2 regions of the Caballeronia sp. KNU42 genome follow, and region 2 is predicted to be linked to the other one. Evidence: predicted binding sites of a transcription regulator. Region 2 holds the regulator's gene; the other holds the start of a gene.
The links. The regulator FliA, encoded in region 2, starts transcription of late flagellar genes. The targets are predictions, from matches to a motif close to CTAAAGTTTNNNNNNNNNNNGCCGNTA.
Positions count from the first base shown of each region.

Region 1: a site for FliA is predicted at 4,574-4,600, ahead of fliD (flagellar filament capping protein FliD). Genes of this name have one in related genera too.

Region 1 covers NZ_CM132389.1:358,128-367,362, forward strand. The annotation lists gene ACSOSP_RS20720 (response regulator) at 1-636, opposite strand, end outside; gene ACSOSP_RS20725 (MipA/OmpV family protein) at 825-1,598, shown strand; gene ACSOSP_RS20730 (SDR family oxidoreductase) at 1,703-2,929, shown strand; gene fliD (flagellar filament capping protein FliD) at 2,994-4,496, opposite strand; gene ACSOSP_RS20740 (YXWGXW repeat-containing protein) at 4,803-5,135, shown strand; gene ACSOSP_RS20745 (RNA polymerase sigma factor) at 5,381-5,956, shown strand; gene ACSOSP_RS20750 (hypothetical protein) at 5,953-6,396, shown strand; gene ACSOSP_RS20755 (periplasmic heavy metal sensor) at 6,393-6,866, shown strand; gene ACSOSP_RS20760 (DUF1800 domain-containing protein) at 6,941-8,365, shown strand; gene ACSOSP_RS20765 (DUF1501 domain-containing protein) at 8,370-9,235, shown strand, end outside.
Region 2 covers NZ_CM132388.1:2,861,776-2,871,010, reverse strand. The annotation lists gene ACSOSP_RS12910 (Rieske 2Fe-2S domain-containing protein) at 1-722, opposite strand, end outside; gene ACSOSP_RS12905 (diguanylate cyclase) at 1,063-2,154, shown strand; gene ACSOSP_RS12900 (RNA polymerase sigma factor FliA) at 2,176-2,907, opposite strand; gene ACSOSP_RS12895 (nucleotide-binding protein) at 2,938-3,870, opposite strand; gene flhF (flagellar biosynthesis protein FlhF) at 3,863-5,596, opposite strand; gene ACSOSP_RS12885 (cysteine hydrolase family protein) at 6,148-6,816, shown strand; gene ACSOSP_RS12880 (DUF2877 domain-containing protein) at 6,833-7,723, shown strand; gene fdrA (acyl-CoA synthetase FdrA) at 7,862-9,235, shown strand, end outside.

The sequences.
Region 1 (9,235 bases), on a different replicon from region 2:
CCGCAGCCGCGAGATTCCCGAGTCGACGGTACGGTCGAGCCCGTCGAATTCGATGCCGCGCAATTGCTTCAGGATATCGTCGCGGCTGAGCACGGTGCCGGCGGCGCGCGCGAGGATCACGAGCAGGTTGAACTCGGCGGTCTTCAGGTCGATGTCCTCGCCGCGCCACGTCACCGTGCGATTCGGCGGTGAGATCACCAGTTCGCCGAACGTGAGCGTGCCGGCCGCCGCGGCCGGCGTCATGATTTCCTCAGCCGGCTGCGACCGCCTGAGCAGCGCACGTGCGCGCGCCACCAGCACACGCGGTTCGATCGGCTTCACGACATAGTCGTCCGCGCCGGTTTCCAGTCCCGCAACCTGGTCGAAGACATCGACGCGAGCGGTCAGGATCAACACCGGCACGCTCGAAAAACCGCGAATACGCCGGCACACTTCCATACCGTCCATGTTCGGCAGCATCAGGTCGAGGATCACCAGCGCGGGCTTGTGCTCGCGCACGGCGGCGACCGCAGTATCGCCTCGCCGCACGATAGTCACCGCAAATTCATAGCTGCCCAGATACTCCCCGATCAGTTGCGCGAGGCGATCGTCGTCCTCGATCAGCAACACGTTGTACTTGGGTGAGACCTCGTTCATTTGTTCTTCTCCGCACTTGGGGCAGCACTAGCAGCCGCCGATTCTATCCTCGCGCGCAAAGGTCGGGGCCGTGCGCAACACTCGCGGACACTTGAACACAATTGAGCACAATTTAGCGAAACTTCAAAACAGACACCGGTCAACCGCGTCCCTAGACTGCGGCTTCTCTCATAGAAAAAGACCTGACCGTGCGCAAACGCCTCTCCTATTTGTGTCTCCCGCTGCTTGCCCTGACGTGTTCCTCCATCGCTCATGGCGAGAATTTCTATACCTTCGGATTGGGCACCGGTGTTGCGCCGCGTTACCTCGGCAGCAAGGACTATCGTGGCCTGGTCGCGCCAGTCTTCTCCGCTGAGTTTTCCAACGGCTTTTTCATCAGCCCGTTCGAAGGCGCCGGGTACAAGAAGACTTTCGCGAACGGCATCTTCGTCTCGAGCGCGCTCGACTATGACTTCGGCCGCAGCGACAGCAATCGTGCAGACCTGCCCGGCTCCAACTACCTCAAGGGCATGGGCCGCATTCCCGGCTCGCCGATGATGCACTTCCAGGTCGGCGCCACGGTGTTCGGCGATACGACCATCAGCGTGACGCTCGACCAGCCGCTCACGCACACCACGCGCGGCGTCAGCGGGCATCTCGATGTGAGCACGCCGGTTCTGCACACCGCCACTAACGACATCAGCATCACGGGCAGCCTGCACGCCGGCAGCGGCCGCTATACGCAGACCTTCTTCGGTGTCACCGACGCGCAGTCCGTAAGCAGCGGCTTCCGGCCGTACTCGGTGAAAGCCGGCATCGACCAGGCAACGGTCTCAGCCGCGTGGATTTATTCCTTCACGCCGAAATGGTCCGTGCGGACATCGGGCGGCGTGACGCGAATTCTCGGCTCGTCGGCGGACAGCCCGATCGTGCAGAAGAAGAACGCTTTTTTCGCTACGACAGCAGTGATGTATCGGTACTAGATCCGGCGCTATTAAACCCGGTGATATCAGGCGCGTCGCGGGCGCGGCGCCAGCCGCTCCCCGCTGTTACCCGCTACCCATTTTTCTTCTGCACGGAGAACGCTATGTTTGCATGGCAAACCCCTTTGTCCACCGCCTGGCAAGACAGCCTCACGGCGTCCACGCGCATGCATGTGGTGGGCATCGATCGACTGGTGCTGACCGGTGCTACCGGTTTTATCGGCGGCACGGTGCTGGTGACGCTCATGAATGCCGGCCTGATCGAACGTCTCGTGTGTCTTGTGCGCGCGGCGAATGCGCAGCAGGCGCTGACCCGCCTGCGTGCCTCCGCCATACGTTGCGGCCTGCCGTATGTTCGCGCGCAACGGCTGACCGAGGCGAACGTGATCGTGGGCGAGCTGGGCGGCGATTTTACTGAAGCGGACCTCGCGCGATTGACGCAGGCATCGCATGTGATCAACTGCGCCGCCATGGCGTCGTTCTCCATGAACTCGCAAGTACTCGATATCAACGTACGCGACACGCTGCGTTTTGCTTCGCACTTTGCCGACAGTAAAGTGCTGCGGCGTTTCCTGCACGTCAGCACGGCCATGGCATGCGGTACGCAATGCAGTCCGGTCGTACCCGAGTCCGCTTTCGGATTTGGCGAGAACGAGAGCGGGAACGAGGACGGGAACGAGAGCGGGGACGGGAGCAAGACGAACCACCTCGTGCCCTATACGCAAAGCAAGCGCGATGTCGAGCGGCTCCTGCGCCTCTACTACCCGTCGCTGCCGCTGGTCGTGGTGCGGCCATCGATTGTCGTCGGGCATACGGTGCTGGGCACGTTGCCTTCGCCGAGCATCTTCTGGGTGTTTCGCGTGGTGCATGCCGCGCGGCGCTTCAGCGCAAAAGCGATGACCCGGCTCGATGTCGTCTCGGTCGACGATTGCGCCCGCGCGCTGGCCTTGCTCGCCGTCAAGCCGAAGCTGGCGTTCGACACCTACCACGTATCGGCCGGCTCGGAGGCGCCGACCATTGGCCAGATCATCGGCGCGATGGATGAGGCCACGGGTATATCGGGGAAACGCTACTCCATCTGCGCGCCGCGCGATTTCCGCAGGATCGCATGCGATGTGGTCGGGCGTCAGCACCGGGCCGCGGCGCGGTTGATCGAACATGCGCTGGGTATCTATGCCGGGTTCGCCAACCTGGACTACCAGTTCGATAACCGCCGCCTGCGCGACGAGATCGGCTTCGAGCCCTTGCCGTTTATCGACTATGTCGGCGAATGCGTGCGGACCTCGCGCGGCGTTGGCATCGTCGAGCAGATGCGCTGGGATTTTAAGTAAGCAGCGCACGCGCTTTCTTCGTCATCGCACAACGAACGCCGCCCATCGCGCGGCGTGTTCATCGTCAACCTCTGTTTCCGGCCAGTGCGCCCGCACTGTTGGCCCCGCCGAATAACGCAGTCAGATAGCTTGCATTGCTGCTCATATGCGCCATCAGCGTATTGAGTGCAGTGAACTGCGCGTTGTAACTGTTCGTCAGTTGCGTGGCGAATGCATCCAGCTTCGTGCCCTGGACCTTGATGTTGGCGAGGTCCTTGTTGAGCGACGTTGTCCTCGTATCGAGCAGGCCGTCTTTCTTGAGAAAGGTCGTGAGGGTTTTGTTCATCTCCGCGCCAAGACCGGATTTCGAATTGAACAGCGCGTTGACGGTGCCGGGCTTGTTGGCCAGCGCCGCGGTCAACGCGGTTTCATCGATCTTCAGCGTGTTGTCCTTTTGCAGCGTGATACCGATAGACCCCAGGTTCACCATCCCCTTGTTCCCGTCCGCCGCGCTCGGGACGCCCTTGCTGATCGCGGTTGCAAGCGCGTTCCTGACCGTGTTCATCATCGAGTCGCCGAGCAAAGGACCGCCTTGCGAACCCTTCGGTTGCGACGTATCGAACGAAGTCAGCGACGCAGCCATGCCAATGAAGTTGTTATACGCCGTGACGAAGGCCTTGATCGAGCTCTGCTGCGCGCTCGTGTCGGAGCTGATGCTCAGCGTCTGGGTCGTGCCCACGGACTCCGAGGTGAGGTTGATCGACAACCCCGCAATAGCCGATGTCACGCTGTTGCCCGGGCTGCTGACCTGCGTGCCGGCCACCGTCAGCAACGCGTCCTTGCCGGCCGCGGTTTGCTTCCAGTTCTCCGATGTCCCGATGCTCGTGTACGGCGCCACGGTCTTGTCCGGGTCCGAGGGGTCCACCGTCGATGTGGACGAGCTGACATTGAGCTTCGACAAGCCGGTGTTGTCGCCCTCGCCGCTCGGTGTGACCTCCACCGAAATACCGTTCGCCACACCCGTAGTCGACGAGTGCAGCACAAGATGCGCACCGTCGGTACCGGTGATCACCGTCGCGCTCACGCCCGGATTGCCGGAGGCGGAATTGATCGCGGCGGCAATGCCGCTCAGCGTGTTGTTCGACGAATCGATCTTGATCGACACGTCCGAGGCGCCCACGGAAAGTTTCAGCGTGCCGGCGCCGAGCGCTTCCTTGGCGCCGAACCCGCTGGAGGTGATGCTTTGCGATGTCGCGATGTTGGTGACCTGGATCGCATAGCTGCCCGCGGTGGTGCCCTTGCCTGCTGTAGCCGTGATGCCCTTGCCGTCGGCCTTGGCGGTGACAGCGGATAACGCGGTGCCGTCCGACAGCGACGCCAGCGCGCTTTGCAGCAGCGACATGACCGATTTCAACGAACCGACAGCGGTCAGTTGAGCGGTGCTGGTCTTCTGTTTTGCGGCGTTAGCCGCGTTAAATCCGGCCACCCGCGCGTTGACGATAGCCGCGACAAGCGCGGGTACGTCGGTGTTCTTGCCGGTCGAGCCGTTGATTAGAGATTGTCCCGCGGACTTGATTGCGTCAGACATGGAAACTGGAACTCCCTTGGTTTTTCTCCGGGTTGGGATGATCGGCATCTCTATTGTTACGATCAATTACCTTTATATTACGGTACGCCTACACAATACTTTAGAGAATATTTCAGTTATTTATCAGAGGAAAGCCGCACGCTTACCCGCTTTCGTATTAGCGCGCGCATCGCGGTATTGCCCCTCTTCCAGCCCGCTTAAAAAACTCAAAGATCGAGCGACGGATTTCCCGGAAGCGCGCGTTTAAGCACTCGAGAGCATTGGCATCGAGCGTCTTGAGCGTCTTATCTACTCCGGGGAACCGTCATGAAAACATCAAGAGGATGGGCTTCGCCCACGTTCGCGGTAAAAGCCGCTTTGGCCGTCGTCACCGCGCTGGCCGCGCTAGCCAGTGCTCCGGCATGCGCGCAAGCGGTCATCATCGCTCCGTCGGCGCCACCGCCGATGCGCACGGAAGTCGTACCCGTCGCGCGTCCCGGTTATGTGTGGGATGGCGGCCACTGGCGCTGGGCCGGCCGCGGCTACGAATGGGTGCCGGGCCACTGGAGGCCGGTACGGATCGGCGCACATTGGGTGCCTGGTCACTGGGTGCAACGCGGACCGAACTGGCGCTGGATCGAAGGTCACTGGGCACGCTAGAGCGGACCCGGCTTTGTTGACCATAGCACCACGTAAAAGGCAGGCACCCATGCTTAAAACTCTAGTCGCCATTGCATTTGCGGCCGCGGCACTTTCTGCGTGCGTCGTTTATCCCGCGCGGCCGGCTTATTATCGGCCGGCGGTCGTCGTGTATTGAGCAGTCCCCACGCTGGCGCGCCGGGCCGCAGGCCAACCCGGCGAGAAGCTGTTGAACATGTGCTGCGAGATCAGCGAGATCAAACACATTGAACGAAGAAGACCCGGACGCGGAGTTGCTCGCGCGTATCGATGGCAGGGAACCCGGAGCGGTTCGCGAGATGGTCGCGCGCAAGCTGCCGCGGCTGCTCGCGCTCGCGACCCGGATGCTGGGAGACCGTGACGAGGCGAGCGACGTGGCGCAGGAAGCGTTCGTGCGGATCTGGAAACAGGCGTCGCGCTGGCAGCGCGGCCAGGCACGCTTTGACACCTGGCTGCATCGCGTGGCGCTCAACCTGTGCTATGACCGTTTGCGGCGCCGTCAGGATGTCATCTCCGATGACGACGCCCCCGAACCCGTCGACCAGGCGCCGCTGCCGGAAGATCAACTCGACGAATCCGCGCGCAGCGAGCGCATTGCCGCTGCGCTCGCCGCGTTGCCGGCACGCCAGCGCGAGGCACTGGTATTGCAGTACTACCAGGAACTGCCGAACGTCGAGGCAGCGGCCTTGATGGGCATCAGCGTCGAAGCGCTGGAAAGCCTGCTTTCGCGCGCCCGCCGAACGTTGCGCAGCCGCCTTGCCGGCGAGCGCGGCGAGCATGTCTTTGGAAAGGAACGCCGATGACCCCCGAACGCTTTCGCCGCCTCACCGAGGCTTATGGCGCCATGCCGGAACACTGGCCGGCAGCCGAACGCGCAGAAGCCCAGGCGCTGCTCGACCAACGGGACCCGGCTGTCCTGGCCGCGCTGGCCGACGCCCGCTCGCTCGATCTCGTGCTATCGAGGCACAGCGTGGCCGTGCCCGAATCAGATCTGGTCCGGCGCATCCTCGCATCCGCGCCATTGGCGCCGCCACGTCAGGAATCCGTATGGAAGCGGCCGCAATGGTGGCTCTCGGGCGCGGGTCTCGTGGGGGTGGGCGTGGCTGGCATTGCCGCGGGCGTGCTGGCCATTTCGTTGACCGGATCTTTCTATAACTCGCCATCGAACCCGCCGAGCCTCTTCGATCAAACCGGTGAAAGCACCGTATTCAGCAGCGCGACGGCCGACTGGAGCGACCAATGACCATGCCGACAACCCGGCTCAAGACACTGCTGATCGTGTCGCTGGTGCTCAACATCTTCCTGCTCGGAGCGATAGCGGGCGGAACGTATCGATGGGTGGCGAAGCAGCGGGCCGACGTGCTCGCACAGCAACGCGGCTTGCGTTTCGCCGCGGCAGAACTGCCCAAGGATCGTCAGGACCAGCTGCGCCAGTCGCTGCGGCAGACACGCCGTGAGAGCCTGCCGTTGATCACGGATGCCCGCGCGGGCCGTATCGATGTGGTGCAGGCGCTCGCTGCGCCGCAATTCGATCGCGCCACGCTCGACGCTGCGCTCGCCCGTACCCGCGCAGCCGATGTCGCCGTGCGTGCACAGGTCGAAGCAACGGTGGCTGAGTTCGCCTCCACGTTGACGCCCGATGAACGGCTCAAACTCGTCGATGCCCTGGAACAGCACGGCCCGCTGCATGTCGGGCCGCCGCCCAAAAAATAAACTCGGGACGCGCCGACGGATTCACGCAGCCCCGCCGTTTAAGCAACATAGCAACTCGATTCGTGGGAACTGCCATGGCAGACGTGACATCTGTGACATCAGTAACCCCTGCCGCGATCGCGCTGAATCGCTTCGGACTCGGTGCCCGTGCGGGGGAAACAGCCCCGTCCGATCCAAAGGGCTGGCTCAAGAGCCAGCTCTCCGGTGCAAGTTATCAGGCGATGCCGCAAGCGTTAGGAGACCAACCTTCAAGCAGTGCGCTCGCGGCCGAATTCGCCGACCGCCAAAGCGCCATCCGCAACGCCGGCACCGACGACAAGCAGGCGGTGCGCAAGTCCTATAACGAAAAACTCCGCGATGTTTATCGCGCAGCGGTCAATGCGCGGTTCGTGAGCGCGCTGCAAACGCCCACGCCTTTCGTCGAGCGGCTGGTGGCTTTCTGGTCGAATCACTTCGCGGTATCGGTGGAAAAACCGCCCGTGGCCATGCTTGCCGGCTCGTTCGAAACTGAAGCCATTCGTCCTCATGTACTGGGCCGTTTCGAGGACATGCTGGTCGCGGTCGAACGTCATCCGGCCATGCAGATTTTCCTCGATCAGGCGCGCTCGGTGGGCCCCGATAGTCCGGCGGCCGAACGCGCCGCCATGCGCCACCCCGAGCGCAAGCCCGGCCTCAACGAAAACCTGGCTCGCGAGATCATGGAGCTGCATACGCTTGGCGTGCGCAGCGGCTACGATCAAAACGATGTCACCGAGTTCGCCCGTGCGCTGACGGGCTGGAGTATCGGTGCAATGGGCGGCATGGGCGCGGGCGCCCAGCGTAATGACGCCGCCGCGCCCGGACAATTCGTGTTTCGCCAGCCCCTGCACGAGCCGGGGACACGCACAATCATGAACCGGCAATACGATCAGCCCGGTGAGCAGCAAGCCCTCGCCGTGCTGCACGATCTGGCCGCTTCGCCCGCGACCGCGCAGCATATTGCGAGCAAGCTGGCCCGGCATTTTGTCGCCGATACCCCGCCGCCCGCGCTGGTCGATCGTTTGGCCGGCGTGTTCAGCGCGACGAACGGCGACCTGCCCAGCGTGTACCAGGTGTTGATCGATTCGCCTGAAGCGTGGTCGCCAGTCGACGCCAAGTTCAAGACGCCTTGGGACTGGACGGTATCGTCGCTGCGGGGGCTGGGCCTCAACACTTTAGGCAACATGCAGGTCGCGCCCTTGTTGACGCAACTCGGCCAGCCCGTGTGGCGGCCGGGGTCGCCCGCGGGCTACGACGACATAGCCGCAAGCTGGGCCGCGCCCGACGCGCTCGTGCGCCGGGTGGAGCTGGCACAGCGTTTTGCATCACGCGTCGGCGATACGCTCGATGCGCGCACACTCGGCAACCAGTTGCTCGCCGGGTCGCTGAGTGATGCTACGGCATCCGAACTATCGCGTGCGGAAAGCGCGCCGACCGCGCTCGCGCTGCTGCTGGTTTCCCCCGATTTCCAAAGGAGATGACACGATGACCACGCGTCGGAATTTCTTGTGGTGCGCCGGTGCAGGCGTCGGTGCAATGCTGGTCGGGCCACGCATGGCGTTCGCTTCGGTGGAGTCGGACCGGCGGTTTGTGTTTGTGATCCAGCGCGGTGCCGCCGATGGTCTCAACATCGTGGTGCCGTACGCCGATCCCGCTTATGCAAGCCTGCGCGGAGCGCTTGCTATCGATCCGTCTGCGGCAACGAAGCTTGACGGGACGTTCGCGCTGCATCCGTCGCTTGTCGAAACGGCGAAGATGTACGCCGCCCAGCAGGCGCTGTTCGTGCATGCGGTTGCATCGCCATACCGAGATCGCTCGCACTTCGACGGCCAGAACGTGCTCGAAACCGGTGGCGCTGCGCCTTACCAGATGAAGGATGGCTGGCTGAACCGGCTGGTGTCGATGCTGCCTGCCTCCAGGGCCAACGCGATCGCGCTCGCGCCCACTGTGCCGCTGGCGCTGCGCGGGAATGCGGAGGTGACGTCATACGCGCCGTCCGCGCTGCCGCAGGCGCCCGACGATCTGCTCGTGCGCGTCTCGCAACTCTATTCGGGAGACCCGCAGCTTCATGCGCTCTGGAGCTCTGCAATGGACGCTCGCGGGCTCGCTGCCGATGCCGGCGCGCGTCAGGACCCGGCGAGCCTTGGCAAGCTTGCCGCGAGCTTCCTCGGCCGTAGCGACGGCCCGCGTATTGCGATGATCGAGACCGGTGGATGGGATACGCATAGCGCGCAGAACCAGCGGCTCGGCGCGCAACTAAAGGCGCTCGACACAATGATGGCGTCCATGCGCGATGGTCTTGGCGAGCATTGGGCCAACACGACCGTCCTGGTTGCGACCGAGTTCGGGCG
Region 2 (9,235 bases):
ACGCCCTCCTGTCCCGGCAACCCAGCGGGTTGCCAGAACCGGCACTGCCGCGCTTCAAGCCCTCCCTCCGTTTCAATCACTTCGTAATCCTGCACTTCTGCGTGCGATGCATCGCCGAGAATGCCGGTATGCACGAACGGGAAGTGCGCCATATCGAGGAAATTCTCGACCACGCGCGGCGCCGATGAACGCACTATCTGCGCCGCAAGATTGATCCGGCGCACACCGGGCGTGTCGTACTCCGGAAAGAAATCAAGCGGACGCGAGGGCTCGCCGAGGCACGTCCACACCACGCCGTATTTCTCCTCCACGCGATACGTCCGCGCGCAAGCGCGCTTCGCGGGGCGTATCGAAGAATTGGCGGGAATGTGGATGCATTGGCCATCGACGTCATAGCGCCAGCCGTGATACGGGCACGCAAGCAAGCCGCCCGTCACCGAGCCCATCGACAACTGCGCTCCACGATGCGGACAACGGTCGCGCCAGACGTGGACATCGGTGGAAATATCGGGCTGCGCTGCCGGATCGTCAGATACCGATGCGTCGCGCCAGACCACCAGCCGCTCCCCTGCCACCACAAACCCACGCAATTCCCCGGCGGGCACATCGGCGCTATTACAGACAGGCAGCCATTCGCCGAGCAGCGCGGCATCGGGCACGGAGTGGGCGTCATCGGCAGCACTCACGCTGCCAGCGGAAGAAGCAAATTCAGAGGGTTGCATCGGACGTCGAAAAACCTGCTTAGTAAATAACGATCAACTAACGATCAACCAACCCGACAAACATCGATTCGAAATGAAGCCGGACAGAACCGCAAGCCGCCAAAACACCCTAACGTGCTGAATGCATCCCGCTCCGTTCGAAATCGATCGCAACAAGTCAGCATTAATCAGCCATGAATCTAGCCGATTCGTGCGCTTTTCGGTCACTTTTCAACGACGCAGTACGATTGCAATTCTGCAACACGCAGGCACTGTAGAAAAACGGCAGAAAAACTGCAGAAAACGCGGCATCGATCAGCACTTCGGCATCACCTTCGACATCACATCAGGGAGATTCAGAATGGGGCAGGCGAAGGACCCCTTGCACCGGCAGCGCGGTTACGTGTGGTCGCCGCATCACGATCCGGAAAAAGAGCAGGCGACGCTGCGAGTCATACTGGGCGGCCTCGCAGCGGCAGTCTACGGTGTGCTGGCGTGGTTCGATCCGACGCCCGCCGCCATCGCCAGTTTCCATGCGCTCGCGCTCTGCCTGATCTATGGCGTCGCGACCCGGCTAATCATCAGCAAAATGCAGCGGCAGTCGGATCTGCGCCTCGCTTGCACAACGGTCGCCGATCAGGTCCTGCTCACCGTGGTTCTCGGCGCCGGAGGCGCGCTCACCTTGCCCATGCTGTGGGCCGTTTTCCTTTTTCTGATCGGCGCGGCCGGGCGTTACGGCAAGCGCACGCTGGCGTTGTCGTGTGGAACGGCGCTACTGGGTATCGTCGCGTTGTCCGTCCTGCAGCCCTGGTGGATGATCAATCAGCTCGCGGCGCTCGGGATTGGCCTAAGCGTCCTTGGGGCATCGATCTATCTCGCGGTGCTGATCGGCCGCCTGGGCAGCGCGAACCGCGACCTCGCGTTGAAGGCCGGTACCGATCCCCTCACGGGCTTGAGCAACCGCTACATGCTGGAACAGACCATCGGCCGGGCGGTGATGGCGATATCGACGGGACAGGAAGGCGCGACCGCGCTGCTGCTGATCGATCTCGACGGCTTCAAGGAAGTCAACGATACCTACGGCCACGAAGTCGGCGACGTCGTGCTGCAAACTTTCGCGGCGCTGCTGGCAAGAAGAGTAAGAACCACCGACACAGTCGCGCGCCTCGGCGGCGACGAATTCGTCGTACTGGCGCGGCACGTGACCGGCAACCACGCCGTGCAGACGGTGGCGAACGGCGTACACGCGGTGCTGGCGGAAATGAAGTCGGTGCAGGACCGGGTGATGAATGTATCGGCGAGTATTGGCGCGTGCCTGATCTCGCCGGACCTGAGCCCCGGTTACACGGATATTGCCGCGCTGATGCGCGCAGCGGATCGTGCAATGTATCGCGCCAAGGCGCGAGGCAAGGGCCAGACAGTATTCGCCGACAGCGCGGATTTCGAAACCTGAACTACGTTTATCTGCCGGGGCTCAAGCTTCCACGCCCGACCAAGCCTGTTCCCGCAACTTCGCCCGCAGCCGTGCAACAGCCTGGCTATGCAACTGGCACACACGCGATTCGCTGACTTCCATCACCGCGCCAATTTCGCGCAGGTTCAAGCCCTTCTCGTAATACAAGCTCATCAGCAGCTTTTCGCGTTCCGGCAATTTATCGATGGCGTCAACCAGCGCCGAGCGCAAGCTGCCGTCGAGCAACGCGGACAGCGGGTCGGCTTTATCGACGCAATAACGGTCGAGAAACGGCTCGTCATCGGAAGACCGGTCGAAGTCTTCGTAATAGATCAACTGGCTGCCATGCAGATCCTGCAGCATGGCCTGGTATTCAATCAGCGGCATGTTCAGGTGCTCGGCCACTTCCTGTTCGCTCGCGGACCGGCCGAGATGCTGCTCGACCTTGTGCACAGCGGACTCCACTTCGCGCGAGGTCTTGCGCATGCTGCGCGGCAGCCAGTCGTTGGCGCGCAACTCGTCGAGCATCGCGCCGCGAATCCGCTGGCTGGCGTAGGTCTCGAACTGAGCGCCCTGATCTTCCTTATAGCGGCCGGCCGCATCGAGCAAGCCGATCATGCCGGCCTGGATCAGGTCGTCCAGATCGACGCTGGCCGGCATTTTCGCCACGAGCTGCAGTCCGAGCCGGCGCACCAGCGGCGCGTAGCGGGTCAGGACTTCCGACTGTGACAGTTTTCCCTGGGCGTTATACATCGCATTCACCTTGTTCCTTCTCTTGCGGCATCACACGGACGCGGGACTGCTCATCGCGCGCTGCATCAATGGCGTTTCGGCGCGACGTACCGCGCCGGAGTTGATCGAACGCTCTACCTCTTGCTGCGTTTCCGCTCGCAAGGACTGCACGGGCCATTCAAACTGCGACGCTTGCGGCATCGGCCAGTACTGCAATTCAGCGGCAATCTGCCGGTAATCCCGGGCCGCTGCCGTCGCCGGGAATGCTTCCACCGCGCAACGCGACAGCTCGTGCGCCCGCGCCACGCGCGGATCTTCAGCCACGCAGCCCGCCGGCATGAGCTGCACCGCGAGATAGCGGCCGGCGACGCCCGCGAGGTTATCGAAAGCGATTTGCGCATCGGCGCCGTTCTTCACGTGATTCACGACGACCCGGAACCGCCCGATAGCGTGTGCGTAATGCAGACGCTTGATGCAGGCGTACGCCTCGGTGATCGCGGCAGGCGCTACGCGCGTCACGATCACGAAGTCGTGCGCTTGCACGGCCAGATTCGACAACGCGCCGCTACGGTCAAGCTGGGTATCGATCAGGACCACATCGGCGGGTCCGTCGAGCAGCACCCGGCAATGCGCGGCGTCCTGGCTGATGCGTTCGTCGCGAGGCGCGGCGATCACCGAAAAGCCGAACGGCGTGCGCGTGACGGCGTCCTGCAAGAAACGCTTGCCGGACAACACGGCGCCCAGCGCGCCGTTGTCGGGCACCTTCGCCAGCCGGCTCACCGACAACGCGTTATGGCGCTCATCGATTACCAGCACATCCTTACCTTGCGCGGCGAGCGCGCAGGCGAGGTTGACGACCGTCGAGGTATTGCCGGTTCCCCCCAATCCACCTGCCGGGGCGCCGCACACCGCCACGACCCGGGAGCCGTTGCGTGTCAGCAGACGGCGCAAGCCTTCAGCCTGATCGGACACGAACTTATCCAAAGTGAACCTCATGCAGTTCGGTGGAAGCGCGCGCTGAGAGCGCGGACAGGAGCGGCGGCACATCATCGTCTTGCGGCACGAACGGCGAGCCGTCGCGCGGGATGCAGAAGGCGCTTTTAATCAGGAAACGCTTGGTCGCGACGTACAGGTTTTCCGGCACCTTCTGACCCGTCGATACGTAATGCACGGGCAGCTTGTAGCGGATCACGGTGTCGAGTACGCCACCCAGGTTCGTGGCTTCGTCGAGCTTGGTCAGGATGCAGCCCGCGAGCGGCGCCTGGTCCGGATTGCTCTGATAGGCCTGCACGACTTCGTTCAACGTATCGCCGTGGCTGGTTGCGTTCAGCAGCAGCAGGCGCTGCACCGGATGGCCGGCGCCGCACAACATGGCGATGTGATCGGAGACAGTACGGTCGCGCTGGCTCATGCCAATGGTGTCGATCAGCACGATGTGCTTGTTACGCAGTTCCGAAAGCGCGAGTTGCAGGTCGCTTGCGTCTTTCACCGCATGCACCGATACCCCGAGGATCTTGCCGAAAATACGCAGTTGTTCGTGCGCGCCGATCCGGTAGCTGTCGGTGGTGAGCAGCGCGACCTTGCTGGCGCCGAAGCGCATCACGCAGCGCGCGGCGAGCTTGGCGGTGGTGGTCGTCTTGCCCACGCCCGTCGGGCCCATCAGCGCGAAAACGCCGCCGCGGTTCATCATCGATTCTTCGCTGTCCATGACGGGCAGGTTGTTCTCGAGCACTTGCTGGACCCATTGCATCGACTCTTCGGCTTGTTCGATCTCCGGCATGTTGTCGATCAGCAGACGGACCAGCTGCGCTGAGAAACCGGCCGCGAACAGGCGCTTGGTCAGCGCGGCGTGATTCGGGCTGCGGCGCTGGCGATCGCCCCACAGCAAGCCGGCGAAGTGCTCTTCCATCATGCCGCGCATCGACGAAAGTTCATTCATGACGGTGTCGTTCACGACTTGCTCCATGCGCGTGCGGATGGCTTCGGTCACGGCTGCAGCGGCCGACGCCGGCAGGCCCGCGAACGCGCCTTCCTGCATCGAGCTGGCGGTTTGGGCCGCCGGGGTTTGGATTTGGTGCTGGGTTGCTGCGTGCAGTTGCGCGGTTTTTTGTTCCGCCCGGCGAGCGGCGGCTTGCGCTGCTTCGCGGGTCCATCCGTGGGCTTGCGCGGAGTCCTGCGGCGTGACGGTCACGGGACTGCCCAAGCCCTTCGCAATTGCGGCTGACGCGCTCAGCGTGCGTTGCTGCGCACTTTCAGCCGCTGACTGAGCTACCCGGCGCGCATGCTCGATCAGCCAGGGATTCGATTCGGCCATCGTGCGCGACGTGTCGTCCACTTGCGCTTCGGGCTCCATATCATCCAGCGGTTCGGGATTGGCGCCGAATACCGATGAAAAGACATCGCCGCTTGCGTACGCGTTCGAACCTGAATTCGAATTCAGGTGAGACGGCGCGTGGGACTGCAATTGCGGTTGCGAATGTGACTGCGAATGTGACTGATTCCCGGCCGACTCCCGCAGTTTCATCTCGCGATGCTGGGCGGCGGCTTTCGGGGAGATCTTCGCGAGATCGCCGTCAGCGACCGCGACGATCTCGACGCTGCCGTCTTCGGTTACCCGATTCGACAGCACGACCGCATCGGGGCCCAGTGCTTCACGGACGAGCCGAAACGCTTCACGACTCGTGGCACCGATGAATTTGCGGATGTTCAATTTATCCCCCGATGAGCTCGCGCTCACATTGATCTGTTGCGGTTGACCGGTAGCCCCTGGTTTTGAGCGACGTACCGTTTTCCAGTGAATGAATTATTGCAAGGGTGGCTGGCGGGCCATCGGCTGATAAGAGCCGGGAAAGCGGGGTAATTCGGGAGATCGATGGCGGGGGCGGCGCACGGGCTGCATCGCAGAGGTGCATGCCGGATCAAACATCAGACAATTGCGGTGATGTGGGCCGCGACTGGATCAAAAACTTCAAGAATCGTTTCATTACCCGTTGTGTTATTCCGCCGCAGGGCCGTGATGATTATTTCGCGTGCCGCTTTATTCTCGCGCAACACAGTGCCGGCTGGTTCGTGATAATAATTATATTAAGTTTTTGAAACGACTTTAATCAACCATGGAAATCGATGAACAATGGTTAAGTCGATGAAATATCTATCGTCCATCAAGCCGAACCTACCTATAATAAATCGAAGGACAATTCAAATAAATTGCAATAGCAGAGCAGGCATTTCACGTCCTGACATTAATCAAGGAATATAAAAATGGCTCAAAAACTATTTCACGCACAACCGTTCCCGCTCCCGTTTGATTCACGCACGACAGCATTGGTCATGATCGACATGCAGCGTGATTTTGTTGAACCGGGAGGCTTTGGCGAGGCATTGGGAAATGACGTCTCCCTGGTGCGCAGCGCGATTGTCCCGTGCGGGAAGGTGCTGAAGGCGGCGCGCGACGCGAAGCTGCTGGTCATCCATACGCGTGAGGGTCACCGCGCCGACTTGGCCGATTGCCCGCCCGCGAAACTGACGCGCGGCGGCAAGACGTTCATTGGCACCGACGGCCCCATGGGCCGCATCCTGGTCCGCGGCGAGGCAGGGCACGACATCATTCCCGAGCTGTATCCGGCGGTGGGCGAACCCATCATCGATAAACCCGGCAAGGGTGCGTTCTATCAAACCGACCTGCAGCTGATCCTGCAAAACCACGGCATCAAGACGCTTATCGTGTGCGGCGTGACTACTGAAGTCTGCGTGACCACCACGGTTCGCGAAGCCAATGACCGCGGCTACGAGTGCATTATTCCGGCGGATTGCGTCGGATCGTACTTCCCGGAATTCCAGAAGTCGGCGCTGGAGATGATCAAGGCGCAGGGCGCAATCTTCGGCTGGGTGGGCGACGCCGCGGCCATTGTCGACGGCCTGCGTGGCTGACAACAGCCGGACAGCCATGGCGCGCCTCCTCACGTTCCCGGTGTGCTCGGTGGGTTATATGGCGGAGCACGGGCCACGCGAGACGCAGCGGTTCTGGGTTCATAGCTGCTTTCAGCACGCCATGAACATGTCGTCGGCGAGTGGCGAATTGCTGACCTTGCTGAGTCCACGCTACCAGAACCTGCCCACGGCGATCAGGCTTGCCACGCCGCCTGGCTGGGATTGGCGCCATCAGGCGCATTCCCGGGAGCCCATCACGCTCGAGAACAACGAGTTGCGCGGGACACTCTGGCGCGCCAACCTGGACCGGGCGCCATGCTGGCGGCCCGGAACGGAGCGGGTGCAGGGCGGCCATTCGCCGAACGCGCTGCTGACGGCTTATCCGTTACTGGCGAGCCAGTTGCTGGAGTACTGCATGGAGCGCGAGGTCCGCAGCAACCTGCAATTGCTGCCGGGCTGGCCGCCGGGTGGGCGCATACCGCGCCTGAACCCCGGCGACGCAAAGGCGGAGTTGGAAAGCAGCGTCTCGGAACTGATTGGATACGGCGCAGGCCTGACGCCGGATGGCGATGACTACCTGCTGGGCTATCTGGCGTCGTTATGGCCATGGCAGCATCTCGGCGTCATATCCAACCATTTGAAACTATTGCGTCCGGCAATCAAGAGTCAGCTTCACCGGACCACCAGTATCAGCCGGCATTATCTCGCGCTCGCGTTGCAGGGACATTATTCACAGTCGATTGACCATTTGACGTCTGTCCTGATTCACGGAAGCACGCCGGCGGAAATAAAACTTTCGGCAATCAACGTCATGAAATTCGGCTCGTCCTCTGGCGCAGATTGTCTTGGAGGTTTCCTGCACGGAATAAGAGCGCTTGGAAAAGTGCAGCTGAAAGAAATGAACTGATCTTTAATATGGATTAGCCGAAAACGATTATCGAGTTAATCAGATTGATGGCACCCGGCGCGTGCAACGCCGGGTTCGCCAGGCGAGCACTCGGCCGAAATCTGGACCAGGCAAGTGTAACGATTACCGGAAGCTGAAATGAGCATAAGAACCAAAGTCTTCAAGAACATGTATCAGGACTCCGTTTCCCTGATGCAGATATCCGCGCACATCTCGAAGCTGGCTGGCATCGAGCAGGCGTCGGTGGTGATGGGAACCAGCACCAATCTGGCGCAATTGCGCGATGCGGCGCTGGATGACGGCTGCACCGCCGGGCCGAACGATCTCGTGATCGCGGTACGCGGCGAGATCGCGGCGTGCGATGGCGCGCTCGTTATTGCGGAAGAGCGGTTGAACAGCAAGCCGGAGGAGTCGAGCGGCGACGGCGTGCGTCCGCCGCCGCTCGCCAGCCTCGAAATGGCAGTGGAACAGCAGGCGGCATCGAATCTCGCCTTGATCTCGGTCCCCGGCGATTACGCCGCCGCCGAAGCAATCAAGGCGCTGCGGTTGGGGCTCTCGGTCATGCTTTTCTCCGATAACGTCAGTCTCGCCCACGAGCGCGCAATCAAGACGCTCGCGGCTGAGAAAAACCTGCTGGTGATGGGCCCCGATTGCGGGACGGCCATCATCAACGGGATGCCGCTGGGCTTCGCCAATGTCGTCAAGCGCGGGGCGATCGGCGTCGTGGCGGCATCGGGGACCGGACTGCAGGAAGTGACGTGCCGCATCGACCAGTTGGGCGCCGGGATTTCGCAGGCGCTCGGCACGGGCGGGCACGACCTGCACGAATCGATTGGCGGGATCTCCATGTTGTACGGTCTCGATGCGCTCGCCGCCGATCCCGACACCCAGGTGATCGTGCTGATCTCCAAACCGCCGGCGCCAGTCGTCGCGGAAAAGATCCTGGCGCGGGCGCGCGCGGCGGGCAAGCCGGTCGTCGTCAACTTCCTGGGCGCGCGGCCGGAGGACATGAACGTGCCGGGCATCATCCCGGCGTACACCCTGGCCGATGCCGCCGGCTTCGCCGTCGCGTTGCTCTCAGGCGCCGCACTGCCGGCAACCGTAGCGGAGATCAGCACGCCGGACGCAGGCCGTCTCCACGATTACAGCCGTACATTGCGGCCCATGCGGCGCTTCATTCGCGGCGTGTTCGCCGGTGGCACGTTTTGCTACGAGAGTCAGTTGTTGTGCCGGGAACGCGGCTTCGCCGCGTCGTCGAATACGCCGGTTGCGTCCAACAGCAAGCTCGACGATATCTGGCACAGCACGGGGCACACACTCGTCGACATGGGCGATGACGATTTCACGCGCGGCCGTCCGCATCCCATGATCGATCCCACGCTGCGCAACCAGCGGATCCTCGCGGAATTGAACGACGCGCAAACCGCCGTCGTGTTGTTCGACCTCGTGCTGGGTTACGGCGCATCGACAGAACCCGCCCGCGAGTTGCTGGAACTGATCGAACACGCGCGG